DNA from 3 places in the Serratia sp. D1N4 genome. Region 3 is predicted to be linked to each of the others. Evidence: predicted binding sites of a transcription regulator. Region 3 holds the regulator's gene; each other region holds the start of a gene.

Region 1 (10,413 bases), 2.2 Mb from region 3:
TAGAAAAGAGGGGCACTGTGCTTCGATCGATAAAACGGTAGTGAGCCTTGCGTTGGATTTAAGACGTATTCTTAGTTTCAAGGATATTTTTGGTGAACTACCGTCATGCACATTGATTCTGACGCCTAGAGAAAGGGATATTATTATCGGGCTGATTAAACAGCGGAAACCGGCTTATTTATCCAAAAAATACGCCGTTAATCAGAAAACAATCAGCGCTCACAAAGTGAATGCGCTGCGTAAGCTGAATGTCGATCACCTGAACAGTATCGTCAGTTTGAACGCGCTGACGTGAAAAATGCCGTGGCTGGTTGTTTGAGCTTGCCCCTTCACCATCAGGGAAGGAGCACCGTCATCTATACCCTTCATACTTCAAGTTGCTTGGGTGTTGGCTGCGCTCTGTCGCCTACAAGCAACTCGAATTATTTTGGGTATATTCCTCGTTATTGTTTTATCCAGCCTGGCCAATCAGAAGCGGGTATTCACACTCATAAAATAGGTACGGCCTGGCTCGTTATAGGTGGCTGCGCCTGCGCCATACATATAGGCTCCGGTGACGCTATTCCCGGTGGTCTGCGCATTACCGGCCCGGAACTGGCGTTTATCCAGTAGGTTATCGATACCCGTAGTGACGCTGATATTTTTGGTAAACGCATAGGTGCCGCTTAGGCCAAAGAGGGCGTAAGGGCTGACTTCGCGCTTCTCACTGCCGCTAACCGTTTCACCTTTATAGTTGTATTTTTTCGGCTTCTGACGGCCATACCAGGTCATGGTGGTCTGCATCGACAGATCCTGCGTGGCTTGCCAGCTCAGCGTCGAGTTGATGGTGAACTCAGGAATAATCGACAGGGTATCCCCGGTAGTTTCATTCTTGTTCTCAATCATATAGGTCGCATTATTATTCCAGGCCACGGTGTCGCTGACGGGCACATTCAGCGTTCCTTCCAGACCTTGGATCACCGCTTTTGGCACGTTCTCCCAGCGGTAAATATCAGTCTTGCCGTTGGTGGTGGTACCGGATGGTGCATAACCTGCTTCGATCTTGTTGCGATAGTCGTTACGGAAATAGGTAACGCCTGCCAGCCAACCTTCATGGTGGAATTCCAACCCGATCTCTTTGTTGACGCTGTTCTCTGCCTTCAGATCGTCATTACCGATCAGATAACAGGCTCCGGCGCTGGCTGCACAGCCTTGGCCGCGGCTGTACAGAATGTAGTTACCGTTGTTCTGGAACAGGTTAGGGGCTTTGTAGGCGCGAGCGATGCCCATTTTCAGGGTAAAGTTATCGCCCAGCTCCTGTGACAGGTTGAGCGATGGGCTCCAGTTATCACCGGCTTCAGAGTGATGATCGAAGCGCAAACCCGGCGTCAGCATAGTGCTGTCGGTGACTTCGGCATTGTTTTCGGCAAACAGCGAGAAGATCTTGGCCGAAGAGTAGGGATCGCGGTTAGTGCTATCCACCCCTGGAATGCTGCCGCCTTCTGCCAGCGATTGGCTGGTCGAGGACGGATCTTTCATTTTCTGCTGGTTCCACTCGGTTCCCAAAGTGGCGGTTTGCGGTACCCACATCTCGAACGGAATGCTGATTTCGCTGTGCGCCAGGACATCGTCCAGACGGGTGGTGTTGAAGCTGTCGCTGGAGAAGATCCCTTCGGTGCCGCCAGCCAACCCTTCGGCCAAACGGGTATTGCGGGTGCGCTCAAATTGCAGGTAGTTGGTGGTGCTGACCCCGCTGTCCCAGGCACCGCGATAATTGAGTGCATAGGTGGTGCGGTAAATCCGGTTGGTTTCTTTGCCGTAGTTGCTCTGGACCAGCGCGTTGCTATTGGTGTTCTGGGTATCCCCGGCGTACAGGTTGCCTTGGCGACCATAAGCGTACTGGAATTCCAGTGATTGCAGGTGCGCGAACTCCCAGTGCAGCAGGGCATCGATGTTTTTGTCGATCACCCCCTCACGGCCAGCAGGCAGAGTATTGGCGTAGCTACCGGTACGCTCGGACTGGTGCCCTTGGTTGATATCCCAGGCATCGGCCTGGGTTTTGCTGTAACCACCAAACAGCCGGAAGCTCAGTTGCTCGCTCAGCGGGCCAGACAGGCTGAAGTTGGTACGTTTGGTGGCACCCTCTTCCTTGTGCTGCGGCAGGTTGAAGTAACCGCTCAGCGTGCCGTGCAGATCCTTACTGGCTTGTTTGGTGATGATATTAACAACGCCACCCGCCGCGCCGTTGCCATAGCGCGCGGCTGCCGGGCCGCGCAGCACTTCAATGCGCTCGATCATCTCCGGCGGCACCCAGGCGGTATCGCCACGGGTGTCACGCTCGCCACGCCAGCCTTGGCGCACCGAGTTGCGGCTGCTGACTGGCGTACCGTCGATCAGGATCAGCGTGTTTTCCGGCCCCATACCGCGGATGTCGATCTGGCGGTTGTTGCCGCGCTGGCCGCTGGTAGAGTTACCGGTCAGGTTGACCCCCGGCATGGTGCGGATCAGCTCACTGATGTCACGGGCCGGAGGACGTCTTTTGATCTCTTCGGCGGTGATGGTGGAGACGCCGGGAGCCTGAAGGTTTTGTTTGGCAGCGGTGACCACAATGGTGTCTTCCGCAGCGGTTTCTGCTTGGTTTTCTTCCGGTTGCGCATTCACCGCAGCGGAAAATACAGACGTGCCTAAACCTAACCCGATGAGTGTGGCTAAAGAGTAACGTGATAACTTGCGATTCATGTGAGGTTCCTACCTGGCTACCCTTCTTGCAGCGTGGCTGAAGGGTCGGTTGTAGTTTTATTGTGTCGTCAAAAGTCATAACGGAACCCAACGGTGGGTTTCCGTTCAATGGCTTGGCATCCATCCCTGTTGAAGAATGCCTGCTCTGCTAACTGACCACCACACACTATTGCAAATGAAAATAATTATCAATAGTATTCAGATTACCGTTTGTTTTGGCATGGTGCGCTGTGCCAGCTACACAGTGAGTGGGTGTTTTGAAAACTGAACAACTGCCAGAAAGCAGTAGGTTATTAGCGAGCAAGCATGCAGGGAGCCACGGTTGGTGGCTGGACATTGCCCGGCGCGGAACACCGTTGGTAGAGCCATTGGATAATGGCCGCTGGAAAGTGACGTTTCTCTGGCGCGATCCTCAAGGATGCGAGTTTACCTCGGGCTACCGGCGCGTCTGGCTCCATATTAATTGCCTCACCGATCATCATCAGCCAGCGCCACCGCAGAGCCTGCAACGGCTCAGTGGTTCGGACGTCTGGTATTGGCAGTTGGAGCTGAATGCCAACTGGCGCGGCAGCTACTGCTTTATTCCCTGTATGGACGATCGCCCGCTCCCGCTTCACAGCAGTGATGCCCATGCCAACATGCATAGCGTTCGCCACTGGTGGCAGCAGGTATTTGCCAATGCCACACAGGATCTGCTCAACCCTTATCGCGCCTGGCCCGATGCCGATGGGCACTTTCTCTCTGGTCTGCATATGCCGCAGGCACCGCTTCAGCCAGCCTGGCGCGATTTTGACCGCTACGCCGTTGCCAGCGGACGTTGCACGCCAGCTCCACCCGCCAAGCTGCAACGGTATACCTGGCACAGTCAGCGGTTAGGAACGGAGCGCCACGTCTGGGTATATTCCACCGGGGAAAGCAACCCTGCTAACCGGCCACTGGCCATTTTGCTGGACGGCCAGTTCTGGGCGCAGCAGATGCCGGTTTGGGATCCGCTGATGCAATTGACCCGTGCAAGCAAACTGCCGGAAGCGGTATACCTGCTGATTGATGTCATTGACCAAAAACACCGCGCACAGGAACTGACCTGCAACGATGAATTCTGGCTGGCGGTACAGCAAGAACTGTTGCCGCAGTTGAATGATTGGGCACCGCACAGCGCGGAGGCCGCCAGCACGGTAGTTGCCGGGCAAAGCTTTGGTGGTTTGTCGTCGCTGTATGCAGGGCTGCGTTGGCCCGATCGTTTTGGTGCGGTGATCAGCCAGTCTGGCTCTTTCTGGTGGCCGCGCCGCGATATGTTGCAGTTGCCAACTCTCCCTGAAGACGCCTGTTGGCTGATGCGCCAATTGGAGGCACAGCGGTTGGGCATGCGCGGAAAATTGCAGGTGTTTATCGAGGCAGGAGTGCATGAAAAGCTGATCCACCAGGTGAGCGATCGCATGGTCGATCTGCTGCACGCTGCTGGGCACCGGGTGCAATACCGGGTGGTGGAAGGCGGGCATGACGCGCTGTGCTGGCGTGGTGGCCTGCTGGATGGTTTGCAGGCGCACTGGGCTACGCCCGTCGTCTTTCAGGCTGCTGCGCTTGCCAATACCCTTCACGCATAAGGAACTCGTTATGGAAACCCTGAACCCGTTTGATGATGACCATCAGCGTTGCCGTATTTTGCGTAACGACCAACGGCAATACAGCCTGTGGCCGGATTTCTGCGCGATCCCGGCGGGTTGGGCCAGCGTTTTTGGCCCGGATAGCCGTGGGCAATGCGTTAGCTGGCTGGAACAACATTGGCAAGATCACAGCGTAAGGCGTGATGAGCGATAACAGGAGTAAGTGCTGTGTCAGAGACCTCTATTTTACCCAGCGAGCAGCCGGTGATGGTTGAGCTGCCGTTGGTGGCCGCGCAGCCCGGCATTTGGGTTGCCGATCAAATTTCACCGCACGGCAATGCCTATGCAGTGGCTCATTACATTGAGCTGAACGGCGCGCTGGATCAAGATTGCCTGTTGCAGGCGATCGCGCAGGGATTAACGGAAGTTGATACCTTGCGGCTGCGCTTTGCCGAGCGTGATGGCGTGCCGATGCAGTGGTACGACAGCACGTTGCCGATTATGCCAGCCGAATGGCTGGATTTGCGCGAAGCGGCGGATGCCGAGGCGGCGGCGCATGCGCTGATGCAGATCGATCTGGCCGCCGAGCTGCGGGTCAGCAGCGGCAAACCGCTGTATCGCCATATTTTGCTGCGCCTGGCTGACGATCGTTGGTTCTGGTATCAGCGTTACCATCATCTGGTGGTGGATGGCTTCAGCTTTACCGCCATTGCGCGCCGCATTGCCAATATTTATACCCGCCTGTGCCAGCATCAGTTGCCTGAACCCACGCCTTTTACGCCGTTCAGCAACGTGGTGGCGGAATATCAGCAGTATCAGCAATCGCCGGGCTATCAGCGTGATGCGGATTTCTGGCTGAACAAGGCACGCCAACTGCCGGTGCCTGCCACCCTTTGCCCGCAGCCGTTGGCCGGGCAAGCACCTTCTACCCGCATTCACCGGTTGGCACAAGTTTGCGCCGCGGAAGATTTTGCCCCCTTGGTGGCCGCGGGCCAGCAGCAACAGCTTAGCGCTGCGGATATGGCGATGGCACTGGCTGCGCTGTGGGTGGCGCGCCTGAGCGGCCAACCCAGCTTCAGCGCCGGGTTTATTTTTATGCGCCGCATGGGTTCGGCTGCGCTGTGCGCCACCGGGCCGGTGATCAACGTGCTGCCGGTGGCAATGCATGTCGCTCCCGAGGCAACGCTGGTTGAACTGGCGGCACACATCAGCCGTGAACTTAAAGTGGTTCGCCGCCATCAGCGCTATGACGCCGAACAGGTGCAGCGAGATTTAGGACGAGTGGGTGATGCCCAACCGCTGTATGGCACGGTGTTCAACTTCAAGATGTTCGATTACCAGCTCAATTTTAACGGCATTGCGGGCATTACCCACGATCTGGCCTCCGGGCCGGTACGTGACCTGGAAATTGCGCTGTTTATCGATGACGCGGGCACGTTGAAAATTGAGCTGTTAGCCAACGCCGAGCGTTATCAGCCGGAGGAGTTGAACCAACATTTGCAGCGCATCCCGTTATTGCTGCGCCAGTTTGCGGCACAGCCTGAATTGCCGATCGGTGCTGCCGACATGCTGAGCAAGCAAGATCACGCCTTGTTGGCGCGGGTGAACGACACCGCCTACCCGGTTGCACCGGGAACCCTCAGTGGTTTGCTGGCTGAGCAGGCGGATAGAACACCGAACGCTCCGGCGTTGGCCGATAGCCGATACCAGTTCAACTACCGCGAAACCCGCGCACAGGTTAGCGCCTTGGCTCAACGGCTGGTGGCACAGGGCGTACAGCCGGGGGATATCGTGGCGGTGGCACTGCCGCGTTCAGTATTCCTGTCGCTGGCGCTGATGGCGATTGTCGAAGCCGGAGCAGCCTATTTGCCGCTGGACACCGGCTACCCGGATGAACGCCTCAGTATGATGCTGGAAGATGCAGCACCACGCCTGATTATTACCGATGCTTCTCAACTGCCGCGTTTTGCCGGGCAGGGGGAAGTGTTGCTGTACGATGCGCCGTTGGCAACGGATAGGGTAGCCGTCGATCTCAAAGGCCCAACGCCGCATCATCCGGCCTATATCATCTTTACCTCGGGCTCCACCGGGCGGCCAAAAGGCGTGCTGGTAGGGCATCAGGCGATCGTCAACCGGCTGTTGTGGATGCAGCATCAGTACCCGCTGGCGGCAGGCGATGTGGTGCTGCAAAAAACGCCGTGCAGCTTTGACGTCTCGGTGTGGGAATTCTTCTGGCCGCTGATGGTGGGTGCGCAACTGGTGATGGCACCGCCGCAAGCGCATCGCGATCCGCAACAGCTGTTGGCGCTGATCGCACGCCACAGGGTGACGACGATGCACTTTGTGCCGTCGATGCTGGCGGCTTTTGTCAGCGCGTTAGACAGCGAAAGGGCGATTGCCGATTGCCAACCGCTGCGGCAGGTATTCTGTAGCGGCGAGGCGTTGCCTGCCGAACTGTGCCGCCTGTGGCAAAGCCGCACGGCGGTGCCGCTGCACAATCTCTATGGGCCGACGGAGGCGGCAGTGGATGTCACCTGGCATCCGGCCTGGGGCGAATCGCTGGCAGCGGTGAACTGTGCTAATGTGCCGATCGGCCTGCCGGTGTGGAATACCGGGTTGCGCATTCTGGATGCGCGCCTGCGGCCGGTGCCACCGGGCGTGGCGGGCGATCTTTATCTCACCGGGGTGCAATTAGCGCAGGGGTATCTGGGGAGATCGGATCTGACTGCCAGCCGTTTTGTTGCCGATCCGCAGGGCAACGGTGGGCGTATGTATCGCACCGGTGATGTGGCCCGCTGGTTACCCGATGGAGCGGTGGAGTATCTGGGGCGCAGCGACGATCAGTTGAAAATCCGTGGTCAGCGAATTGAGCTGAGCGAAATCGATCACGCTTTGCTATCACTGCCAGGGGTCAGCCAGGCGGTTACTCATGCGCTGGTGTTGGAAAATAGCGTTACCGATGCTATGGGGGGCGATGCCCGGCAGTTGGTGGGCTACCTGGTTGCCCAGCCTGACGTGACACTGGATACCGCCAGCTTGCGCGCCGCATTGGCCGAGCGTTTGCCGCCCCATATGGTGCCGGTCGCCTTGGTGGAAATGGCTGAGCTACCGCTGAGCGCCAACGGTAAGCTCGATCGCAAAGCGTTACCACAGCCGCAAACCGCAGCCAGAAAAGCCGGGCGTACGGCTGAACCGGGGTTGGAAAGCGCCATCGCAGCGGTGTTTGCCCGCCTGTTGCAGCGCGAGCAGGTGTTTGCCGATGATGATTTCTTCTCTCTGGGCGGCCATTCGCTGCTGGCGATGCGGCTTGCCGCCGAGTTGCGGCGTGACTTAGGTAAAGCGGTCTCGGTGGGGCAGGTGATGGTCGCTTCAAGAGTGGAGCAACTGGCCGAGTTGCTGGCGGAGGATCGTACGCAGGAAGAAGCCGATCGCAGCGGTTTCGACAGCGTATTACCGCTGCGCATCACCGATGGCCCAACGCTGTTCTGCCTGCATCCGGCTTCTGGCTTCTCCTGGCAGTTCAGCGTGTTGCCGCGTTATATCGATCAGCACTGGTCGCTGGTGGGGATCCAATCTCCGCGCCCTGATGGCCCGTTGGCGCTGGGTGAAGATATGGATCAGGTGTGTGACGCGCATCTGGCCACGGTGCTACAGGTGCAGCCGCACGGCCCGTACCACTTTATCGGTTATTCGCTGGGAGGTACCTTGGCGCAGGGCATTGCCGCCCGTTTGCAGGCACGCGGTGAACAGGTGGCGTTCCTGGGGTTGCTGGATACCTATCCGCCGGAAACCCAGAATTGGGATGTGATGCTGGACGATAACGTGCTGAAAGAAGTGCAGCGTGAGCGGGAACAGTTCCTGGCGGTATCGGAGGAGGCGTTGGGGGCCACACAGGGGGCGATGTTCGATCATATCGAAGCCAACTATGCGGATTCTGTACGGCTGTTATCACACACCCATACCGCTCGTTTCCACGGTCAGGCGACGTTGTTTGTGGCGAAACGTACCTTGCAGGCAGGCATGAACGTGCAGCAAACCTGGGCGGAATATGTTGAGGCGTTGCAGGTGCATGAACTGGATTGCGCGCATGTGGATATCGTTTCACCGGCGTCGTTCAAGGTGCTGGGGCCGTTGCTGAATCGGCTGTTGCGGGCGCTTTAGCTATTGTATGGCTTGAAAAAAGCTGGCGAACAGAAAGGGGGAAGTGTTCGCCAGCCAGCCGTTAGGCTAAATCTACATTCTTGCTGCCAAAGAACCAGGTAACGATGAAACCGGAGACATAAGAAATGACCACTCCTACGGCATAAACCGCCATACCCGCGTAAATCCCTTGGGCTGAGGTCATTAACGGCAATGAGACTAATCCTGAAGGCCCAAATACCGTATTAAGCCCGATCGGTAAACCTAGCCAAGCGACCAGGCCGATAAAGAACCCACCACAGGCACCGCCGATACAGGCAGTGATAAATGGTTTGACCCGTGGCAGAGTTACCGCATAAATCAAGGGTTCACCAACGCCTAGCAACCCCGGAATAATCGCTCCTTTGACCTGAGTACGCGTTAATGAATTCTTTTTAGCGCGGAAGTAGAGCGCCAATGCGGCCCCCACCTGCCCACCGCCCGCCATGGCAAGGATTGGAAACAGAGAGTTAAAGCCTTGTGTTTCGATCAGCGCGAAATAGACAGGAATAAATCCTTGGTGAATACCAAATACGACCGAAATTAGGAATAATCCAGCCAAGATCGCTGAACCGAACGGATTACCGTTCAAGTGCATAAACAGCCAAGACATCCCTTTAAACAGCTCACCGCCCAGTGGCATGATGATGGTGAAGGTTAGAGCACCGGTGATCAACAAGGTGAATGTCGAGGTTAAAATCATATCCAGATTGTCAGGGATGATTTTACGGATTTGCCGCTCGATCCACGCGCCAAGAATAGAGGCGATCAATACACCAATAATATTTCCGCGAGGATCGATAGGAAGACCAAAGAAATTATCGATGCCGGAAAAATAGCCTACCGTGGCCTGTGGGTTATAATTCAGCACGAATAATGCGGCAATAATAGCGCCATTGACGCCGGTCCCCCCAAAGGCTTTCTGTGCATTGTAACCAATTAAAATCGGCAGAAAGGTAAACATACCTTTGCCGAAAATTTTCATATAGCCGACAATATGCAGCAGGGTGACATTTTTTTCAGTGGCATTGACGAGAAAGCTTTGTTCCAACAGCGTCGCGAAGCCGAGTAACATCCCAGCCGCAATAAAACCCGGGATTAACGGAGTGAAAATGGTGGCAAATTTTGCAAGAAACTGATGGATCACACTGGTTTGCTTGGCCTTCATCTTACTCTTGTTGTTATTGGCTATGTCGCCAAGATCGTTAGAGGTTGATGTAGCCGCAGGCGTGGCATTATTCGCCGAACCCAACAGGGTATTCATCATTTCTGCTGCAGTTTGCGCTTTACCCGGGCCTAAAATAATCTGCAACTGGTCATCACTGTTGATAACGCCTAAAACACCCGGTATGGCTTTTAACTGTGCCTGATCAATATGCTGATTATCATTCAACGTCAGGCGCAAGCGGGTCATACAATGCCCACAGACTTTGACGTTATCTTTATTTCCAACCAGACTTAAAATATCTGCGATGGTTTTTTCTGTAATTTTTGCCATGACTATTTCCCTTGCTCGCTCAGTACCTGGCGAATAAATCCATTGTTTTGTTTGAGAGCCGTATGAGCTTGATCTGCTGTCAGTTGTGCCAGGATCATGACAATTGCGGTTTTACAATGCCCGCCTGATTCTTGTAATGCCTGGGCGGCGGTATCGTGATCACAGTGGCTGGCTTGCATGACAATATTAATCTGACGCTGTACCAGCTTTAGATTGGTAGCTTCGACGTCAACCATCAGGTTGCCATACACTTTCCCCGAACGGATCATGGATCCCGTGGTCAGCATATTCAGCACTAACTTTTGCGCGGTTCCTGCCTTCATTCGTGATGACCCAGTGACCACCTCCGGCCCGACGATGGGGGTAATGGCGATATCTGCCACACGAGCCATTTCACTCTCTGCGTTGCAGGTC
Region 2 (10,413 bases), 1.6 Mb from region 3:
AGCGTTGCACAAGCTGAAAGCGGTCTCGTCTATGTCAGAGTCACTGCTATTGTCGGAAACCTTGGCGATGTTCCTGGAAGCGGGCGGTTACGATCATCATTTACGCAACCTGCGCAAACGTTATGCCGCACAGGTGGAAGAGGCCAGAGCGCTGATCGCCCGTCATTTCCCGCGCGGCACGCGGGCGACGCAGCCCGCAGGGGGGTTTGTGTTCTGGGTTGAGTTCCCGCTGGCGGTAGATTCGGTAGCGCTGTTCCATCAGTTGCTTGAAGAACAGATCTGCCTGACGCCGGGTACGCTGTATTCCCCCAGCGGGCGTTATCGCAACGGGCTGCGGCTTTCCTGCTGTTACCCGTTTGATGCCCGCTACACCCAGGCGCTGGCGCGCGTGGGGGCCAAGGCCTGCGAAATGAGCGGGCTGCCAGCCGGAATTGCGTAAGACGAACGATCGGCGTTTTGCTATACTGCCAGCATCATTTTTAGCGTGCCGATAGCGGCACAAACAGGCCAAAGACCATGAAAGAGATAGAAAAGGCAGAGATTAAGCGCCTTAGCGACCTGCTGGACGCACTGAACCATAAAGACACCGTGGTGATCCAACAGGGCAATATCGACCTGATCGCCCAGCACACCAAAGAAAAAGAGAAGCTGGCGGCAGAAATTGAACGCCTGAAACACGTGCGCGTGGAGAAGCTGAGTGCAGAAGCACAAAAACTAAGCCAACTGCCGTTCAGCCGTGAGATCACCAAGAAAGAGCAGGCGGATATGGGTACGTTGAAGAAAAACGTACGCGGCCTGATCGTGGTGCATCCGATGACGGCGCTGGGCCGTGAGATGGGCCTGAAAGCGGTCACCGGTTACGCGAAAAAAGCCTTCTGATCGTAAGTGCCTGGGGTGGAACGCTGTTCCCCAGGCGCTCTCTACCCCGCTTTAGTGGCCGAGCAAACGGCGATTGAAGTCTTCAATTCTGCTGGCCGTAATGCGCATCAGCATGGTTTTACTCCAACTGGCAGAAAGCCCGGCCACCGCCAGCAGGCGGCGATACTGCTCTTCGTCGAACGGCAGGTGCCAGGCAATGCTAATTGCCTCGGCGACGGAAATGTCGCTGCTGCGGGTGACCAACTCGAGCGGCCGATCGCCACTGACCATTCCCGCCGAAATGATACGATATAGCCAGCCGCAGCGGCCGCCTTGTTGCATCAGCACCGAGAGATAATCGATCGCGAAATGCGCGTTGAGTTTGAAGCACGGCGAACGTGGCTGAGTGACCTGGATCAGCGCATCCCCCCAGCGATAGATATCGCCCATAAACACGTTATCTTCGGTCAGGCCCTGGGTAGAAAGGTTTTCGCCAAACGCCGGGGCATGGAACAGCTCGGCCTGTGCCGGGAACTGCTTGCGCCAGTGGGCGTAATGTTCTCGCGGATAGTGGCACAGCGCGCGATCCGGCCCACCGTGGTGGGCTTTTTCTGCCTGTTCGTCCCCCACTAAACCCAGCGGAGTGAGTATCACTGCGCCTTCGACCCGGCGTTTGGCAATCGCGCTGGGCCGCATATCTGCGTAAGGTTGGATGCTGCCGGTATAAACCTCAGGGTGGTGCATAATAACCTCCACTTTCATTGTGCAAACCAGGGACATAACCCAGAGTACCCTGAGTGGGCAGATAGCAACAGCCTAACCTGCCTGACTTGCTTCAAGTGTGGGACGCGTCAGAAAGTGGTCCAGTTGTTTTCCGCTAAGGTGGAGGTTTCCCGCGGTTTTGCTGCCAGCGGTGATTTGACCAGCACCGTTTTCGCCTCGACGGGCTCAGAGTGCTCTGCCAAACGGAACACCGAAACGCTTTGCAGCAGCATTTCCGCCTGTTCTTCCAGCGAATCTGCGGCGGCGGCGGACTCTTCCACCAGAGCGGCGTTCTGCTGGGTGGTGTGATCCATTTCCACGATCGCCTGGCCGATCTGCGCGATACCACGCGTTTGCTCGTCGGAAGCGGCGGCAATTTCCGCCATGATATCGCGCACGTGCGTGACCGAACGGACGATCTGCTCCATGGTATTGCCGGTGTTTTCCACCAAGGCGGTGCCGGTTTGTACGCGGCTGACGGACTCGGCGATCAGCCCTTCAATCTCCTTCGCCGCCTGCGCACTGCGTTGAGCCAGATTGCGCACCTCACTGGCCACTACTGAGAAACCACGCCCCTGCTCACCGGCTCGCGCCGCCTCCACCGCCGCGTTCAGCGCCAGAATATTGGTTTGAAAGGCAATGCCGTTGATCAGGGTGGTAATTTCGGCGATCCGCTGTGAACTACCGGAAATATCACGCATCGTGCTGACAACCTGGCTCACCAACTGGCCACCCTGCTGTGCGGTTTGTGAGGCATCGGTTGCCAACTGATTGGCATGATGCGCGTTTTCGGCATTCTGCTTCACCGTGGCGGTGAGCTGCTCCATACTGGCGGCGGTTTCTTCCACTGCCGCCGCCTGCTGCTCGGTACGTGAGGAGAGATCGGTATTGCCTGCGGCAATCTCCCCGGCGGCGGTGGACACCTGGCTGACACCCATCTGGATTTTCTCGATCATATCGCGCAGATTCTGGCTCATGGCCGCCACGGCATTCAGCAATTGGCCCAACTCATCGCGGCGGGTGCTGGTTTGCACCTGGCGCAAATCGCCGGTGGCAATGCGTTCTGCCAGTGCCAGCGTGGTGCGCAGCGGACGAGTCATTTGCAAGGTGATGCGCCATGACACCAGTAGGCCCGCGAGAATCGCGATCACGGTAATGATGCCCATCTGGATCTGGGCGGCATCGATATTACTGTTGGTTTGCGCCAACTCGTCTTTCATAAACACACCGATCAGCGTATCGACTTTCTGAGCGGTATTGCCGAGTTCCTGGCTGAGCTTTTGCTCGAGGTTATAGGCGGGCAGGTAGGCCGCAATACGGTCTTTGTATTCATCCAGCGCCGCCAGCAACGGTTGCAGCAATGGCCGATCGGTTTCTGCTAAACGCTGGCTGAACCCATTGGCCGCGCTGCGGGCATCGTCGATAGCGCTCAGCAACAACGCTTCCGACTCCTGGTTCGGGCTCAGCAACAGGCCGCGTGTACCATAGCGAATAGAGGTCAGCTTCTGGTTGATCTGGGCAAAAGCCAACGGCAGATCGCCTTGGGCCAACTGCGGTTCGATCTGGCTTAAGCTGTCTTGCACTTCTGCGATATTCCAGGTGGCACGCACGGCATCTTTCTTTGTCACCGCCTGTTGGAAGCTATCTCGCTGCTGCTGATACTTGCCCATCAACTCTTTCAGCGATTCCAACTCTTTACGGCTTTGTGGGTCCCAATTCAGTTCCTGCGCATGATTGATCAGCTTGACCACATTCTCGATATGCGTGCGGTTGCTGTTCAGATAGTCGATTTTGTAGGTTTGGCCGAACATCGCGCGTGCGTATTTCGCCTGGCTGATTTCGCTGGTTATCTGATAGCTGAAATCGATGCGTTCGGTGCGCGATTCAATGAGGCGAAGATAATAACCCCCGGTGCTGGCGATAATGATGGCCAGTAATAAAATCAGGCTAAATCCCAACGAAAGCTTTTTACCCACGCTGAGATGAACGAACTTTCCTGCCAATGTCTTCAGTGCCGCCATAAGATTTTCCTTTTGAGGCGATCGTTAATTAAAAGAGATATCGGCAATGAAAGGGCAAGCTTTAGCTAGAGATGGGTAAAAAAATGCCCGCATCAGCGGGCATCATCATCAGGACTAACAGAATTACTTCTGCGCTTCGGCAAAGCGTTTTGCCGCTTCGTCCCAGTTCACCACGTTCCAGAAGGCTTTGATGTAATCCGGGCGGCGGTTCTGGAATTTCAGGTAGTAAGCGTGTTCCCACACGTCCAGGCCCACCAGCGGGAAACCCGATGCGCCAGAGACGGCTTCGCCCATCAGCGGGCTGTCCTGATTAGCGGTGGAGACCACGGCCAGCTTGTCGCCTTTCAGCACCAGCCAGGCCCAGCCGGAACCGAAACGGGTGGCTGCGGCTTTCTCGAACTCTTCCTGGAATTTCTCCACGCTGCCGAAATCACGCTCGATGGCGGCTTTCAGATCGCCACCCAGCGTGGTACCGGTTTTCAGGCCTTTCCAGAACAGGCTGTGGTTAGCGTGGCCACCCGCGTTGTTACGCATAAAGGTACGTTTGTCGGCAGGGACTTTATCCAGATCCTGGATCAGCGCTTCAACGCTCAGCGAAGCCAGCTCAGGGTAAGCTTCCAGCACGGTGTTGGCGTTGTTGACGTAGGTCTGATGATGTTTGGTGTGATGGATTTCCATCGTTTGCTGATCGAAATGCGGTTCCAGTGCGTCGTAAGCATAAGGCAGGGATGGCAGTGAATAACTCATAATCATCGTCTCCAATGGGTGTTGGGCGGCGCAAGGCATGAGCACCGCATAAGCAAGCGGTTCCCATTATAGGGTATTAAATGAGATTGAAAATGATTATCAATGCCGTATGGGTTGTGTGGTTTTTGTGCTAATCAAGGATACGCTGCGGATGAGTAAACACCGTCGCCCGGCCGGGTTTGCTGAAACCCACCAGCGTCAGATTACTGCGCTCGGCGATCTCCACCGCCAGCGAGGTTGCCGCAGAGACCACAAACAGGATCTCGGCACCGCACATGGCCGATTTTTGCACCATCTCATAGCTGGCGCGGCTGGAAACCAGGATCGCCCCCTGCTGCCAGCCCTGTTTGGCGCGCAGGCCGAGCATTTTGTCCAGCGCCACATGGCGGCCGACATCTTCGCAGCCGCCCAGCAGTTCACCTTCTGGCGAGATCCAACTGGCGGCGTGGGTGCAGCCGGTATGCTGGCCGACTTCCTGCACCTGGCGCAATTGCCTTAGTGCGCGATCGAGATTGGCGAGCGAAAACGTTTGGGTGAAAGGCAGCGGGGTAACCGGGCGGAAGATATCCGCCAACTGCTCAATACCGCATACGCCGCAGCCGGTGCGGCCAGCCATTGCGCGGCGGCGCTCTTTCAGCCCGCTAAAACGGCGGCTGGAAAGCTCAATCTGCACCTCAAGGCCGTTGCAGGTTGGATTAATATCTATACTGTAAATATCGCGTGGTGACTCGATAATGCCTTCCGACAGGGAAAAACCCAGGGCAAAAGCCTCCAGATCTTTGGGGGTGCACATCATTACCACGTGGGAAATGCCGTTATAAACCAGCGCAACCGGAACCTCTTCTGCCAGCCAGTCTTGCTGCTCAATAGAGAGTTGCCCGCGCTGAAATACCGGGGCCTGGATCATGCCTGTGATCGCAGTCTCGTTTATGGGTTGCTTTGGGTCTATATTGTTCACTTTAGTGGTACCTGTTTGTAACAACCCCAAGTCCGCTATGATATCATCGCGGCGTCGTTGCGGCCTTCTGGCCAAGCCAACATAAGAATAGCGATTTTAGCGCTTCCGGCTTTGCTGGGGAAAGCGCCATTTGAAACAATGTGACAACACGAGTGAAAGGAGACCCCCATGCAGGTCAGCAGAAGGCAGTTCTTTAAGATCTGCGCTGGCGGTATGGCAGGGACGACGGTAGCTGCTCTGGGCTTTGCCCCGGAAGTGGCGTTAGCGGAAACCCGGCAGTACAAGCTGCTGCGCGCCCGTGAAACCCGTAATACCTGTACGTATTGCTCAGTCGGCTGTGGGCTGTTGATGTACAGCCTTGGTGATGGCGCGAAGAACGCCAAAGAGAGCATTTTCCACATCGAAGGGGATCCGGATCATCCGGTAAACCGTGGTGCGCTTTGCCCGAAAGGCGCAGGTCTGGTGGATTTCATCCACAGCGAAAGCCGTCTGCAATACCCGGAATATCGCGCGCCAGGTTCTGATAAATGGCAGAGAATCAGTTGGGATGATGCCTTTACCCGCATCGCCAAACTGATGAAAGAAGACCGCGATGCCAACTTTGTAAAAACCAACGATAAAGGCGTCACCGTCAACCGTTGGCTGACCACCGGTATGCTGTGTGCCTCGGCCTCCAGCAACGAAACCGGATACCTGACACAAAAATTTAGTCGCGCTCTCGGCATGCTTGCCGTAGATAACCAGGCGCGTGTCTGACACGGACCAACGGTAGCAAGTCTTGCTCCAACATTTGGTCGCGGTGCGATGACCAACCACTGGGTTGATATCAAGAACGCGAACTTAATTATCGTCATGGGCGGTAATGCGGCAGAAGCGCATCCGGTGGGTTTCCGCTGGGCGATGGAAGCCAAAATTCATAATAAAGCCAAGCTGATCGTCATTGATCCGCGCTTTACCCGTACCGCATCGGTGGCGGATTTCTACACGCCTATCCGTTCTGGCACCGACATTGCCTTCCTGTCGGGCGTTTTGCTGTACCTGATCACCAACAACAAGATCAACCGCGAATACGTTGAAGCCTATACCAACGCCAGCCTGCTGGTGCGCGAAGACTTCAGCTTTGACGATGGCCTGTTCAGCGGCTACGACGCGGAAAACCACAAGTACGATAAAACCACCTGGAACTACCAGCTTGATGAGAACGGCTTTGCCAAGCGTGACGTTACTCTGCAAGATCCTCGCTGCGTGTGGAACCTGCTGAAACAGCACGTCAGCCGCTATACGCCAGAGGTGGTGAACAATATCTGCGGTACGCCAACCGAAGACTTTATCAAGGTTTGCGAATATATCGCCGAAACCTGCGCCAACGACAAAACCGCCTCGTTCCTGTACGCCCTGGGCTGGACACAGCACTCGGTCGGCGCACAGAACATCCGTACCATGGCGATGATCCAGCTGCTGCTCGGCAACATGGGCATGGCGGGCGGCGGCGTGAACGCCCTGCGTGGCCACTCCAACATCCAGGGTCTGACCGATCTCGGCCTGCTGTCACAGAGCCTGCCAGGCTATCTGACGCTGCCTTCCGAGAAACAGCCGGATCTGGACACCTACCTGAAGGCCAACACGCCGAAAACGCTGTTGCCGGGCCAGGTGAACTACTGGAGCAACTACCCGAAATTCTTCGTCAGCCTGATGAAGAGCTTCTACGGTGATAAAGCGCAGAAAGAAAATAGCTGGGGCTTTGACTGGTTGCCGAAGTGGGACAAAGGCTACGACGTTCTGCAGTACTTCGAAATGATGTCGCAGGGCAAGGTTAACGGCTACCTCTGTCAGGGCTTCAACCCGGTCGCTTCGTTCCCGAACAAGAACAAAGTGGTGGGGGCGCTTTCCAAGCTGAAATTCCTGGTGACCATCGATCCGCTGAATACCGAGACTGCCACTTTCTGGGAGAATCACGGCGAATCGAACGATGTTGATCCTTCGAAGATTATGACCGAAGTGTTCCGCTTGCCATCCACCTGCTTTGCGGAAGAGAACGGCTCGATCGTTAACTCCGGCCGCTGGCTGCAATGGCACTGGAAAGGGGCTGATGCCCCGGGCGAAGCGCTGGCCGATGGTGAGATCTTGGCGGGGCTGTTAACGCGCCTGCGCGAGATGTACAGCCGTGAAGGCGGTGCAGTGCCTGAGCAGGTGCTGAACATGAGCTGGAACTACCTGACTCCGGATGCTCCGGCGCCAGAAGAAGTGGCGATGGAAAACAACGGCAGAGCGCTGGCGGATGTTCTTGATCCAGACGGCAAAGTGCTGGCGAAAAAAGGCGAACAGCTCAGTACCTTCGCGCATCTGCGTGATGACGGTACTACCTCGAGCGGTTGCTGGATCTTTGCCGGTAGCTGGACGCCTGCGGGTAACCAGATGGCGCGCCGTGATAACGCCGATCCATCCGGCCTTGGCAACACGCTGGGCTGGGCCTGGGCTTGGCCGCTCAACCGCCGCATTCTGTATAACCGTGCTTCTGCCGATCCTGCCGGGAAACCGTGGGATGCCAAACGTCAGCTGATCGGCTGGGATGGCACCAAGTGGAGCGGGGCAGATATCCCGGACTACAGCGCCGCCGCACCAGGCAGCGACGTCGGGCCGTTTATCATGCAGCCGGAAGGCATGGGCCGCCTGTTTGCCATCGACAAAATGGCGGAAGGGCCGTTCCCTGAGCACTACGAGCCGTTTGAAACGCCGCTTGGCACCAACCCGCTGCACCCGAACGTGGTTTCCAACCCGGCGGCGCGCGTGTTTAAAGACGATCTGGCGACGATGGGCAAAGCCGATAAGTTCCCGTACGTGGGCACCACTTATCGTCTGACCGAGCATTTCCACTACTGGACCAAGCACTCGCTGATCAACGCGATCATGCAGCCGGAGCAGTTTGTGGAGATCGGTGAAAAGCTGGCTGAGAAGAAAGGCATCAAGCACGGCGATCTGGTGAAAGTCAGTTCCAACCGTGGTTTTATCAAAGCCAAAGCGGTCGTGACCAAGCGTATCCGTACGTTGCAGGTGCATGGTCAGGATGTGGACACCATCGGTATCCCGATTCACTGGGGCTATCAAGGTGTGACGCAGAAAGGCTTTATTGCCAATACGTTGACGCCGTTCGTTGGCGATGCCAATACGCAAACGCCAGAGTTCAAGGCGTTCCTGGTTAACGTGGAAAAGGTGTAACGGAGACGAATTATGGCAATGCAATCTCAAGACATCATTCGTAAATCCGCGACCAATGGTTTTACACCGGCCCCGCGTGCCCGTGACCACCAGGAAGAAGTGGCCAAGCTGATCGATGTCACCACCTGTATCGGCTGCAAGGCCTGTCAGGTGGCCTGTTCTGAATGGAACGACATCCGCGATGAAGTGGGGCACAACGTCGGGGTTTATGATAACCCCGCCGATCTGAGCGCCAAATCGTGGACGGTGATGCGCTTCTCCGAAGTGGAGGAGCACGGCAAACTGGAGTGGCTGATCCGCAAAGACGGCTGCATGCACTGTGCCGATCCGGGCTGCCTGAAGTCCTGCCCGTCGGAAGGGGCGATTATCCAGTACGCCAACGGCATCGTCGATTTCCAGTCTGAGCACTGTATCGGCTGCGGTTACTGCATCGCCGGTTGCCCGTTCGACGTGCCGCGCATGAACAAGGAAGACAACCGGGTGTACAAATGCACCCTGTGCGTTGACCGCGTTGATGTCGGCCAGGAACCGGCCTGTGTGAAAACCTGTCCGACCGGGGCGATCCACTTTGGCACCAAAGAGGCGATGAAAGATGTCGCCGCTGGCCGTGTCAGCGAGCTGAAAACCCGTGGCTACGAAAACGCCGGTCTTTACGATCCGGCTGGCGTGGGCGGTACTCACGTGATGTACGTGCTGCATCACGCCGATAAACCGCAGCTCTATCACGGTTTGCCGGATAACCCGACCATCAGCCCGGCGGTGACCTTCTGGAAAGGGATCTGGAAACCGTTGGCGGCCGTCGGTTTTGCTGCCACCTTTGCGGCCAGCGTGTTCCACTACATCGGTGTCGGGCCAAACCGCGTCGAAGAAGAGGAAGATCACGACGAACCGCACGATGAGGAGACGCGCAAATGAGGAAGGAAAAGCCAATTCAGCGTTATAACGCGCTGGAGCGGATGAACCACTGGGTTGTGGCGTTCTGCTTTATTCTGGCAGCCATCAGCGGGCTGGGGTTTTTCTTCCCCTCCTTTAACTGGCTGATGAACATTTTCGGAACGCCACAGCTGGCGCGCATTCTGCACCCCTTTGCCGGGGTAATTATGTTCGCCGCGTTTATGATTATGTTCCTGCGCTACTGGAAACATAACCTGTTCAACCGGGAAGATCTGGTCTGGGCAAAAAATATCTACAGAATCACGTTGAATGAGGAAGTGGGTGACGACACCGGGCGCTATAATTTCGGTCAGAAATGCGTATTCTGGATAGCGATAACCAGTCTGGTGCTGTTGCTGGTCAGCGGTGTGGTTATCTGGCGGCCATATTTCGCCCCTGCTTTCCCTATCCCGCTGATCCGCATTGCGTTGCTGGTGCATTCGCTGGCGGCGGTGGGGTTGATCATCACGATTATGGTGCACATTTATGCCGCTCTGTGGATAAAAGGCACCATTACCGCGATGGTGGAAGGTTCTGTTCCGGCAGCCTGGGCCAAGAAACACCATCCGCGCTGGTACCGTGAGGTCCGCGAGAAACAACGGGAAGATAAACCCTGATGAGTATCCGCATCGTTCCTAAAGAGCAGTTAGGGGCACAGCGTGAGAAGTCCACAACGGCGGAAACCATTCCGCCGTTACTTTTCGCGAATCTGAAAAGCCTGTATACCCGCCGAGCTGAGCGTCTGCGCCAATTGGCCGTAGACCATCCGCTGGGCGATTATCTCAACTTTGCTGCCAGCATCGCAGCCGCGCAGAACAATGCGTGCCACGATAACCCGTTGGTGCTGGATCTCAGCGCTGCGCTGATCCAGGGTGCCGCCAGCGGCAAGCCACCGTTGGATGCGAGCGTTTATCCGCG
Region 3 (10,413 bases):
GCCAAGCGCTTTGAACTGCTGGGCGTTGCAAACCAGGCTGGTGGTTATCCGATCAAAACCGATATTCAGCCGGGCGCATTTAAAGGCGATCTGGCAGTTTCCGGCGCTTACCAACTGAAGATTGGCGAGAAAGGAGCCGTGATCACCGGCTTCGATCAGGCCGGGGTGTTCTATGGTCTGCAATCCATTCTGTCGCTGATCCCAACCGACGGCAGCAAGAAGATCGCCACACTGGATGCCAAAGATGCACCGCGTTTCCAATACCGTGGCATCTTCCTGGACGTTGCGCGTAACTTCCACCATAAAGATGCGGTGCTGCGTCTGTTGGATCAGATGGCTGCCTATAAGCTGAATAAATTCCATTTCCACCTGACGGATGATGAAGGCTGGCGTATTGAGATCCCAGGCTTGCCGGAACTGACCGAGGTGGGTGGGCAGCGTTGCCATGACCTGAGTGAAACCACCTGCCTGCTGCCGCAATACGGTTCAGGCCCAGAACCGCACGGTGGTTTCTTCTCCCGTCAGGACTACATCGATATCGTTAAATATGCTCAGGCGCGCCAGATTGAAGTGATCCCTGAGATCGACATGCCTGCACATGCCCGCGCTGCGATTGTTTCTATGGAAGCGCGCTACAAGAAACTGCTGGCCGAAGGCAAAGAGAAAGAGGCGAATGAGTTCCGCCTGGTGGATCCGACCGATACCTCTAATACCACTTCAGTGCAGTATTTTAACCGTCAGAGCTACCTGAACCCGTGCCTGGATTCATCCAAAAACTTTGTTGATAAAGTGATTGGTGAAGTCGCCCAGATGCACAAAGAAGCCGGTCAGCCACTGCAAACCTGGCACTTTGGTGGGGATGAAGCGAAGAACATCCGCTTGGGTGCTGGTTATACCGATGTGAAGAAGCCGGAAGCGGGCAAGGGCATTCTTGATCTGAGCAAAGAAGATAAACCTTGGGCCAAGTCTGAGGTTTGTCAGGCGATCATCAAAGACGGCAAAGTGGAAGATATGGAACACTTGCCGAGCTACTTCGGGCTGGAAGTTAGCCAACTGGTGAAAGCGCACGGCATTGACAGAATGCAGGCGTGGCAGGATGGTTTGAAAGATGCCAAAGACGCGAAAGCTTTCGCGACTAAGAATGTCGCGGTGAACTTCTGGGATACCCTGTACTGGGGCGGTTTCGACTCGGCTAACGACTGGGCGAACAAGGGTTATGACGTTGTACTTTCCAATCCAGATTACGTTTACATGGACTTCCCATATGAAGTGACCCCGGAAGAGCATGGTTACTACTGGGGCACCCGCTTCAGCGATGAGCAGAAGATCTTCAGCTTCGCGCCAGACAACCTGCCGCAAAACGCCGAAACTTCGGTTGACCGTGATGGTAACCACTTCACTGCCAAGAGCGACAAACCATGGCCGGGTGCTTATGGTCTTTCAGCCCAGCTGTGGAGTGAGGTTGTGCGTACCGATCAGCAAATGGAATATATGATTTACCCACGAGCGCTGTCTGTTGCGGAACGTGCTTGGCACCGTGCGAGTTGGGAACAGGACTATAAAGCTGGCCGTGAATACAAAGGTGGCGAAACCCATCAGGTCGATACCAAGGCGCTGGAAAAAGACTGGCTGCACTTTGCCAACCTGATCGGGCAACGTGAGTTGGCCAAGCTGGATAAAGGTGGCGTGAGCTACCGCTTGCCAGTTCCGGGGGCTCGCGTTGTCGATGGCAAACTGGAGGCTAATATCGCCTTGCCAGGTCTGGGGATTGAATATTCTACCGATGGTGGCAAACAGTGGCAGCGCTATGACGATCGGGCTCGCCCGGCCGTTGCGGGTGATGTTCAAATCCGTGCAGTCAGCCCGGATGGTAAACGCTTCAGCCGTGCCGAGCCGGTAAAAGCCTAAGCCAAAACTCAGCCCATCTGCGTGTCGGCGGATGGGCTGCAGGTGAAGTCCCGTGTCAGAGAGAAGTGCTACAAGAGAGTGTAATATTTGGCGTTATCATTGTCCCCGGCCTGTCCGGGGATTTTTTATCTGCAAGTTACAGGCACAAAAAAACCGCCATCAAGGCGGTTTCTCATTTCTGGCAGGCCAGAGTTATCGCTTATCGTGCAGCGTATCGTTTTCGCGGCAATCACCAACCTCACAATGGCCGTACAAGTACAGGCTGTGATTGGTGAGCTTGATACCGTGCTGTTTGGCGATATCGCGCTGACGTACTTCGATAGGCTCGTCGCTGAACTCGATCACTTTGCCACAGTCCAGGCAAATCAGGTGGTCGTGATGATGTTGCTGGGTCAGTTCGAACACGGATTTACCGCCTTCAAAATTGTGACGAGTCACAATGCCTGCGTCATCAAACTGGTTCAGCACGCGGTAAACCGTTGCCAAGCCAATTTCTTCACCCATATCTATCAGTTTTTTGTACAGATCTTCCGCACTGACGTGATGGCATGCCGGATCCTGCAAGACTTCCAGGATTTTGAGTCGCGGAAGCGTGACTTTTAAGCCGGCCTTCTTCAATGCGTTATTGTTGTCAGTCATGCGGATTCAGTCCTGTTACTATGCTAATCAAGTTGAGGCGTTTTAGCCTATGGCATCGGTCGGCACAAAGAGTTAATTGCGTCTCATTATAGAACCGCTTGCCCTAAATAGAAACCGTCGGTCGTTAACAAAGGTATATCTGCGCTGTTGCATAGGGTACATGCAACGTCTTGATGATGGATGGGATAAACCGATGCCGCAGTTTACCCTGATGGTGCGGGAAGTTACAGACTTGTTGCTTCTATTACTCTAATCCGCGATACCGATAGCAGCCCTGTAGCCAATACTATGCGCTTTGCAGGGCTTTTGTACAATATCTGGAAAGGGGTACTTAGCCGACGATGTCAGCCAGGCTCAGCTCTTCGCTGATTTGTTTGACCCAGGCATCTACGCGTTCGTTGGTCAACTCAGGCTGACGATCTTCGTCAATGGCCAAGCCGACAAAGTGATGGTCGTCTGCCAAGCCTTTAGAGGCTTCGAAGTGGTAACCTTTGGTTGGCCAGTGGCCGACGATCGCAGCACCGCGTGGTTCAATGATGTCACGGATGGTACCCATCGCATCGCAGAAATATTCTGCATAGTCTTCTTGGTCACCACAACCAAACAGCGCCACCAGCTTGCCGTTGAAGTCAATATCTTCCAGCGTTGGGAAGAAGTCATCCCAGTCACACTGGGCTTCACCGTAATACCAGGTTGGGATGCCGAGCAGCAGGATGTCGAAAGCTTCCAGATCTTCTTTACTGCTCTTGGCAATGTCGTGAATTTCAGCCACGTCTTTGCCATATTTTTGCTGAAGATTTTTCTGGATCATCTTGGCAATGTTTTCGGTATTGCCAGTGTCGCTGCCAAAGAAAATGCCTACATGAGCCATATTGCAGATAACCTTTTTAATTCAGTGGATATACCTTCGGAGTTCGCGGGTTGCTTACCTGCAACGTCGAGCCTTTTGGGTATCGTCTTACGTAAGATCAAGGCAAGAGTTCAGCGTGGATACTCTCTCTTACCGGTAAATATCTATCATGCCAGAAATGTGCTCTGGGGTTTTATCGCATTTATGCGATGCCGGGGAATCACTACAAGCGGTGTTGATCCGGCGTCATCCTTAACGCCAAGCCGCGCGTGCGGCTGAAGAGATCATGACTCTGGCTGCTCTTCCGCCAGTTTTGCCAGCAGCATTTGCTCAATCAATTCGCTGCGGCTGATGTTGCGCTGGTCCGCCAGTTTGTTCAGAGCATCCACGGCGTCTGCGTTGATTTTCAGCTCCACACGCCGTAATCCACGCACTTTGTCACGCCGTAGCTGATTCCGCTTATTGATTCTAAGCTGTTCATCACGGGAGAGCGGGTTGGTTTTCGGGCGCCCTGGACGGCGTTCATCTGCGAACAGATCCAGCGTCGTGCGATCCGTTTGTTCTTTTGCCATTGTTGCGGACTACTGCAAGGGAGTTTGCATCAGAAAGCGTTTTCACACTTCCAGACGGTTCAGTTAACACCATTCGGGCCAATAAACCCTAAGCCAAAATTTACCCCCAGCCAGGCGATGATTTGCACGTTGGACAGGGCGGCAAAATTATATCCCGCAGGATCCAAGCTATAGCAGCTTGAAAGACGTCGGAAATAGCGCGCCATATTACCCCAGCAGATAGAGCAACGACAATGCTTAACTTAGCCAAAAACGCGCTAACTCGTTCTCTCTAGCGCGTTTTTTCACCACTTTGTTTCAGGCTTCATCTAGAAAGCGGTGGATGGCCCTTAGCACTGCGTCCGGTTTCTCCGCATGAACCCAATGGCCGGTGCCTGCGACGACGTAAGCTCGAGCCTGCGGGAATTGGCGGGCAATATCTTCGCGGTATTCATCCTGCACATAAGGCGAAAGCCCACCGCGGATAAATAGCGTTGGATGTGGCCAAGAGGGGACATTCTGCCAGCCGATAATGCTGTCGTATTGTGCGATCAATACCGGCAGGTTGAAGCGCCAGGTTCCGGCATGAAAAGACTTCAGCAGGAACTGGATCACGCCTTCTTCATCCAGATATTCGCGCATCAGCTGTGCTGCCGGTTGCCGTTGGCTAATACCGGCATCGGTGACCGCTTGCAGAGCAGCAAAAATCTTGTCGTGGCGGCGGGTGTCATAAGCCACCGGGGCGATATCGATCACGATCAGCCGTTCAATTCGCTCGGGGGCTATTGCGGTCAGCGCCATGGCGGCTTTACCGCCCATTGAATGGCCGATGACGATAACCTTATCCAACTGCAAGTCATCCAACAGCGTCAGCAGGTCTTGCGCCATCGCCGGGTAGGTCATCTCTTCGGCGCGCGGCGAAAGCCCATGATTGCGCAGATCGACCTTGATCACCGTATGCCGCTGATTCAGATCGCGTGCCAGTATGCCAAGGTTATCCAGGTTGCCGAACATTCCGTGGATCAGCACCACCGGTAGTGTCGGTGCCTCGGCCGCCAAGAGTTGATAATGTAATTTCATGGTGAGTTCGCGATTTAAAGACATTGGGTCAGGGTATCATGCACAGGTAGATATTTATAAGTCGGATAAATGCCATCAATACCTTTCAGGCCGTACATTCTTGATGCCAAGCTACTCAGAAGAAAGCCACTGTGAAAGCAGAGCATGAAGCTGCGAGGGCTCTAGTGGTTTAGATAACACCAGGTAACCCTCTCTTTCCGCTTGTTGTAAGATCTCCGAGTTAAATTCACCGCTGACCATCGCGCCACTGGCCTGTGGTAAACGTTGGAGTAACTCCTGCAAAATATCGAACCCACTCTCACCTGAACGCAGGCGCTGATCGCACAAAATTGCCTGCGGAGAGAAGCCACTTTCAAGCGCGGCAAAAGCTTCGTTGGCAGAAGCAACGCAGCGCACCGTCACTCCCCAGGCCTGCATCAGGCTCTCCCAGGCGGAGGTAACCAATGGATCGTCGTCAACCACCAGACAGGTTCCGGAAAGCGACCTGTGTGGTGCGGATAAGGATTTCTGCTGTACTGCCAATGGTGCCATGGCTGCCATTGTGTCGCTGGCTGGCAGACGCATCCAAAAACGTGAACCTTTCCCTTCTACCGAACTCATTCCGCACTGCACTTTCATCAGTTTCGCGCATCTTGCTACCACCGCCAGACCGAGCCCATGCCCGGCACTGTCTATACGCCAGGCAAGCTCCGGGCGATAGAAGGGAGAGAAAATCTGGTTTTTTTCAGCATCAGCAACGCCAATCCCGGTATCCCATACTTCTATTAACCACTCTTTGCCACGCGGGCGAACAGAGATCAGCACCCCACCTTGTGGAGTATACCGAAGTGCATTGTGTGCCAGATTGATTAACGACTGCTTGAGCAACGAGAGATCGCCTAATGCCACGCAGCGTTGCCGAGGGAATCTCGAGCGTAGCATTAAGCCCCTGTTATTCGCCTCTTCACGAAACAGAGTGATGATAGAGTCGATTAATGGCACTAACTCCACTTCTGTCGCTGGGACATTGACGGCATTATTTTCTATGATGGTCAGGTCCAACAGTGAGTTGAACATTAAATGTAACGAGCGCACACTCTCTTGCAGATCATAGAGTTGCGGGTTCAACAGGGGGTCGCGATTCTTGTGTACGATCGCTTCAATCAAAAATCCCATCGCGTGAATCGGCTGGCGGAGATCGTGACTGGCCGTGGTGAGAAACAGGTTTTTATCATGTAACGCCTGTTCCGCCTCCTCTTTTGCTACACGGAATTTCTCAGCCAATAAGATGCTGTCTTCTTCCAGCCTGACCTGCTGAAGGAAGAAGGCATGTGAGGTCAAAGCATGACGATAAATAGCAAAGGCATACAGCAGATTAAGCAAGAAAATGATTGGCCAGATCTCACCCGATCGCCAAGGGATCAGCACCAACAGCATTCCCCAACAGCTGATGAAAAAGCGCTGGAATGCACCCAGTAGCGGGGTCAGATGCGTTGCGTTGGCGGCGATGATAGCGGCAATACTGATATTGAGCAGCAGAGTAAAATCAAAAGATTGGGTCATGGCTGTCACGATCATCAACGAAGACAGGCCGATGCCGTGCAGTAAGGCTACCCAATTCACCCAAGGCAGCCACTGGGCCAGCATGGTGGTATCCGCCGTTGTACTCAGTTTCTGGCGATAGCGGTGGTGCCAAATCCTGACGAGCACGGCCGCAATAAGATATAGCACAATCCAACAGATGACGGGCGTCAGCGGCAGTTGCAGCTTATACAACCAAATGGCGAACACCATTCCGACAAAAGGCACCGCATTGATGCTAAAAACCAATCGCGCTAACACATTGTTCAACAAACGGAGCTGCGAGTGCGGCTTGATGCCGTGCGGAGCTTTATCACTGAGGGTTTTCATCATAGCGTGAAGCGTCGTCCCTGAAGTAACGTGATAGCCTCGACTCGGTTATTGACGCCAAGCTTGCTGAGAATGCCAGTAATATGCTCTTTGATCGTCGGTTCAGACACTGCCAGCGTCATGGCAATGCGTTTATTTGAGAATCCCCGTAGCATCATTGCCAGCACTTCCCCCTGACGCTTGGTCAGCCCGAATTCCTGATAATTAACCGTTGATGAGGATAAAGAGGGGGGGGCCAAGGCTTCTGGAAACCAGAGCTGCCCGTTTTGCAGCGCCGTAACGGCTTGATTGAAGATCTGTGGTGAGTCGTGTTTATGAACAAAACCGTGTGCCCCCATCTCACGGGCCTTGTGTTGAACATTGTTATTCTCATCCCCGCTGATCACCAATAGACGAATATTGGGATTTCCCTGTGGCAGTTTCTTGATTAACTGAAGGGCTGTGCCATCAGGTAACCAGAAATCTAAAACCAGCAGTTGAGGAGGGCCTTTCTCTTCTATCAGACAATCGCACTCTTGACGACTTGCGGCGACGTACACCTGTTTGTAACCACAATGCGTGCTTAAGAACGCTGCAATCCCCCCAGCAACCAACGGGTGATCGTCAACGACTAAAGCGTAAGGTTTACTCACGTCACTCTCCCTTTGTCACCCATGTAACGTCCGCGTTGACTTTTGCATGCCGTGATCTACTTTTATCTGATGCCAACTCGAGTGCATGCTGGCAGGTAACAATACACTAGCGGCGATATTTTTTGTGTTAAATAAGCACTGTGAATAACGTATTTTCTTAATAGATTCGTCCTATACCCTAATTAATGGCAAATTGTAGGGCAGAGTGCTACGCAGTGAGTCTTCAGGAACTGACTCCAGCGAGCGACTGGATAAGCTGAGGAAGGCTATCACACATGTAACTTGAAGTAAGCGAGCGTACGGTAACACAGAGATGTGCGCTGAATCATACCTAGATTAACGAGACTCTCGAACCCTACCTCGGTAGGGTTGTGGCTTTTTGATTATGTCCATATCATTCCAATGCATTAATAAGAGCCTGCTGTAATAGGCAAGTATTTGGTGGAGTTCTTATCATTTTTCCAATTACTCGCTAATACTATTGATATAAAAAGGCTGTGCTATCCTGTTAGTGTTATCGCTCGGTGTATTCTTAGGTAATATACTCGATACATTCATTAATGCAAAAACAGCTGATGACCCCGGTTATTAGCATTAATAAATAGTTAATCAATTGGATTGAAATATGCGCAAGTATTTATGGAGTATGATGGTAATTTTGCTTCTTGCCGGGTGCAGTTCCACGGGAGAGGATAAATTCAGTGCATCGTATGTGAAGGCACATATTATACCTAAACAGACAACCAAGGCGCAGGTTCAGGCAATTTACGGTGTGCCGGATGACCAGTCTGCGGATTCTGGTGGCGAGGTACGATGGGAGTATGAAGTAAAAGGTAATCTGAGCGCAGCCTCATCTATTGCTGGCTATATCCCCGGGGCAAGTGCCGTTTCCAGTGCTCTTGGCCTGGCTAGCTCGGCATCGGATGCCGCAGACAGTGCAAACAAGGCATCCGCTAAAGTATCAGGAAATACGGAATACCATTCGGATTTTCTTTATATTACTTTCGATAGCACGGGTATAGTTGATCGGTGGCACATGTAGTTGATACTGCCCTCGACGTTGGCTTAGCCGTCAATGATAACTCGTTATGTGGCGTCAATTAGGCTCCCAGCAAACTTTTTCTGGGAGCATCGATAAATGTTTTGAAATTTTTAGAAAGCATTAACATCATCACAATTATTACCGCCGAAGGGAAAGAATAAAGTTGAGATATAACGTCTGTACATGGTTATTTTTCTTGACTTCCTGAAAATAGGTGGTGATTAATCAGGCTCTACGCTGCATAAAACCACTATTTCTTATTAGACCGAAAAATAATTTATTTCTATCGGGGGTAATGTGGGGGAATGATTAGGCTTTTTAACAAATATGTGTGTAGGTTACTCTTGTATATCTGAGTAAGAAGTTAATAGGGAGCTTTAAATGGCTAATAAGATGATGGTTTCCTATGGTTATTAACATGCTCCGTTAATGATTAATGCATATGTGAAAATAATTTAGCGTAGCTTCCTTAAATGGGAGTTTTTTATTTCTGTGGTTGTAAAAATAACTTATCTAATAATATCTGAATGCTTATTAAACTCATTGGAGGAGTTGATTTGTATGAATAAAGTTTATCGCCTGGTACGCCATCGCCGTACTGGTTCTCTGGTCCCCGTTTCTGAACTTTCCCGCAGTGGTGGCAAATCACCTCAAAACTGCAAAGTCGGTATTACACCGAGTCTGCTTCTGGCAATGGCCGGTATGGTCAGTTCCATAGGCGGTGCCAGCGCCGCTGAAATAGTGATTGATGGTGGCACGGAAGAGACCGTGCCGGGCACCAAGCCAGACGGTTGGAAAACAGGTAACCGCGTGGATCTGGTCATTGGAGATACCAGTTCAGGCAAGCTAACCATCAGTGAAGGGGCCAAAGCGACCACGGTCGGTGCTGGCTATCTGGCAAGGGAAATTGGTTCAGTCGGAGAGGCTTCCATTTCAGGGGCGAATTCTCGTTGGACGCTCTACAACTACGACCCTCTTTATGGCCAGGATCTGAAAGTTGGTGTGGGTGGTGAAGGTAAAGTTTCCGTATTTGATGCAGGAACTCTGAGCGTTTCATTTATCGAACTGGGCGTAAAAGAAGGTTCCAAAGGCACTCTGAATATCACAGGGGCTGACTCCCAGCTCTTGGGCCATCAGGTAATGGTTGGTAACCAAGGAGTCGGTGAATTCAACATTTCTGACAGCGGTAAGTTTGTACTGGATACCTTCGACAAGGTAATCGTTGGCTATGGTGCCACGGGGCAGGGAACCATTAATGTTGACGGTGCAGGGAGCCAGCTTTATCACAACAAGTACGGTTCTTCGAATATGTATGTGGGCTATGGTGGTAAGGGGGTGATGAATGTGTCCAACGGCGCCAAAGCGGGCGCAGAAGAGATACATTTGGGAACCCAGGCTGGTGCCTATGGCGAGCTTAATATTTCCGGCGCGGGATCGGTGGTGTCTTCCCCTGGCGGGGTAGTTATTCGGGCTGGTGAACAAGGAGAGGGAAAGGTCAGTATTACCGACGGTGGAGTGTTTGATGGCGGCTCTTACAGAAATTATCTGGGTGACAGTGCGGGTGGAAAGGGAACTCTGCTGGTTTCTGGTACTGGTTCTACCTGGAAGTCCTCGGTATTGACGGTGGGTAATGGGGGGGAAGGGCAACTACAAGTCATAAATGGCGGGCTGATTGAGGCCGCAGGGCTTGATATTGCTTCGAAGGTCAAAAGCCAGGGCAGCGCCGTGGTTAGCGGTGCAACCTCTTCAGTGAAGGTAGCCGAACTGAATGTCGGCGTAGATGGCGTTGGCAGCTTGACCATCGCCGATGGTGCGCAGGTG

What was found. The regulator Fur, encoded in region 3, represses iron uptake genes when iron is present. The targets are predictions, from matches to a motif close to ATAATAATGAGAACNACTATCAA.
Region 1: fes (enterochelin esterase) is a predicted target of Fur. The motif match lies at 2,894-2,916, and genes of this name have one in related genera.
Region 2: sodA (superoxide dismutase [Mn]) is a predicted target of Fur. The motif match lies at 4,469-4,491, and genes of this name have one in related genera.

The regions. Positions count from the first base shown of each region.
Region 1 covers NZ_CM137274.1:1,633,114-1,643,526, forward strand. Annotated here, with positions in the region: gene ACX1CU_RS06975 (LuxR C-terminal-related transcriptional regulator) at 1-295, shown strand, start outside; gene ACX1CU_RS06980 (TonB-dependent siderophore receptor) at 469-2,718, opposite strand; gene fes (enterochelin esterase) at 2,976-4,322, shown strand; gene ACX1CU_RS06990 (MbtH family protein) at 4,333-4,536, shown strand; gene ACX1CU_RS06995 (amino acid adenylation domain-containing protein) at 4,590-8,483, shown strand; gene murP (PTS N-acetylmuramic acid transporter subunit IIBC) at 8,545-9,999, opposite strand; gene murQ (N-acetylmuramic acid 6-phosphate etherase) at 10,002-10,413, opposite strand, start outside.
Region 2 covers NZ_CM137274.1:89,087-99,499, forward strand. Annotated here, with positions in the region: gene ACX1CU_RS00410 (aminotransferase-like domain-containing protein) at 1-439, shown strand, start outside; gene ACX1CU_RS00415 (YibL family ribosome-associated protein) at 517-879, shown strand; gene yiiM (6-hydroxyaminopurine reductase) at 931-1,602, opposite strand; gene ACX1CU_RS00425 (methyl-accepting chemotaxis protein) at 1,710-3,641, opposite strand; gene sodA (superoxide dismutase [Mn]) at 3,765-4,388, opposite strand; gene fdhD (formate dehydrogenase accessory sulfurtransferase FdhD) at 4,519-5,295, opposite strand; gene fdnG (formate dehydrogenase-N subunit alpha) at 5,515-8,562, shown strand; gene fdxH (formate dehydrogenase subunit beta) at 8,575-9,477, shown strand; gene fdoI (formate dehydrogenase cytochrome b556 subunit) at 9,474-10,112, shown strand; gene fdhE (formate dehydrogenase accessory protein FdhE) at 10,112-10,413, shown strand, end outside.
Region 3 covers NZ_CM137274.1:3,797,348-3,807,760, reverse strand. Annotated here, with positions in the region: gene ACX1CU_RS17045 (beta-N-acetylhexosaminidase) at 1-1,908, shown strand, start outside; gene fur (ferric iron uptake transcriptional regulator) at 2,101-2,547, opposite strand; gene fldA (flavodoxin FldA) at 2,879-3,418, opposite strand; gene ybfE (LexA regulated protein) at 3,682-3,969, opposite strand; gene ybfF (esterase) at 4,267-5,028, opposite strand; gene ACX1CU_RS17020 (hybrid sensor histidine kinase/response regulator) at 5,140-6,918, opposite strand; gene ACX1CU_RS17015 (LuxR C-terminal-related transcriptional regulator) at 6,918-7,550, opposite strand; gene ACX1CU_RS17010 (hypothetical protein) at 8,176-8,592, shown strand; gene ACX1CU_RS17005 (autotransporter outer membrane beta-barrel domain-containing protein) at 9,154-10,413, shown strand, end outside.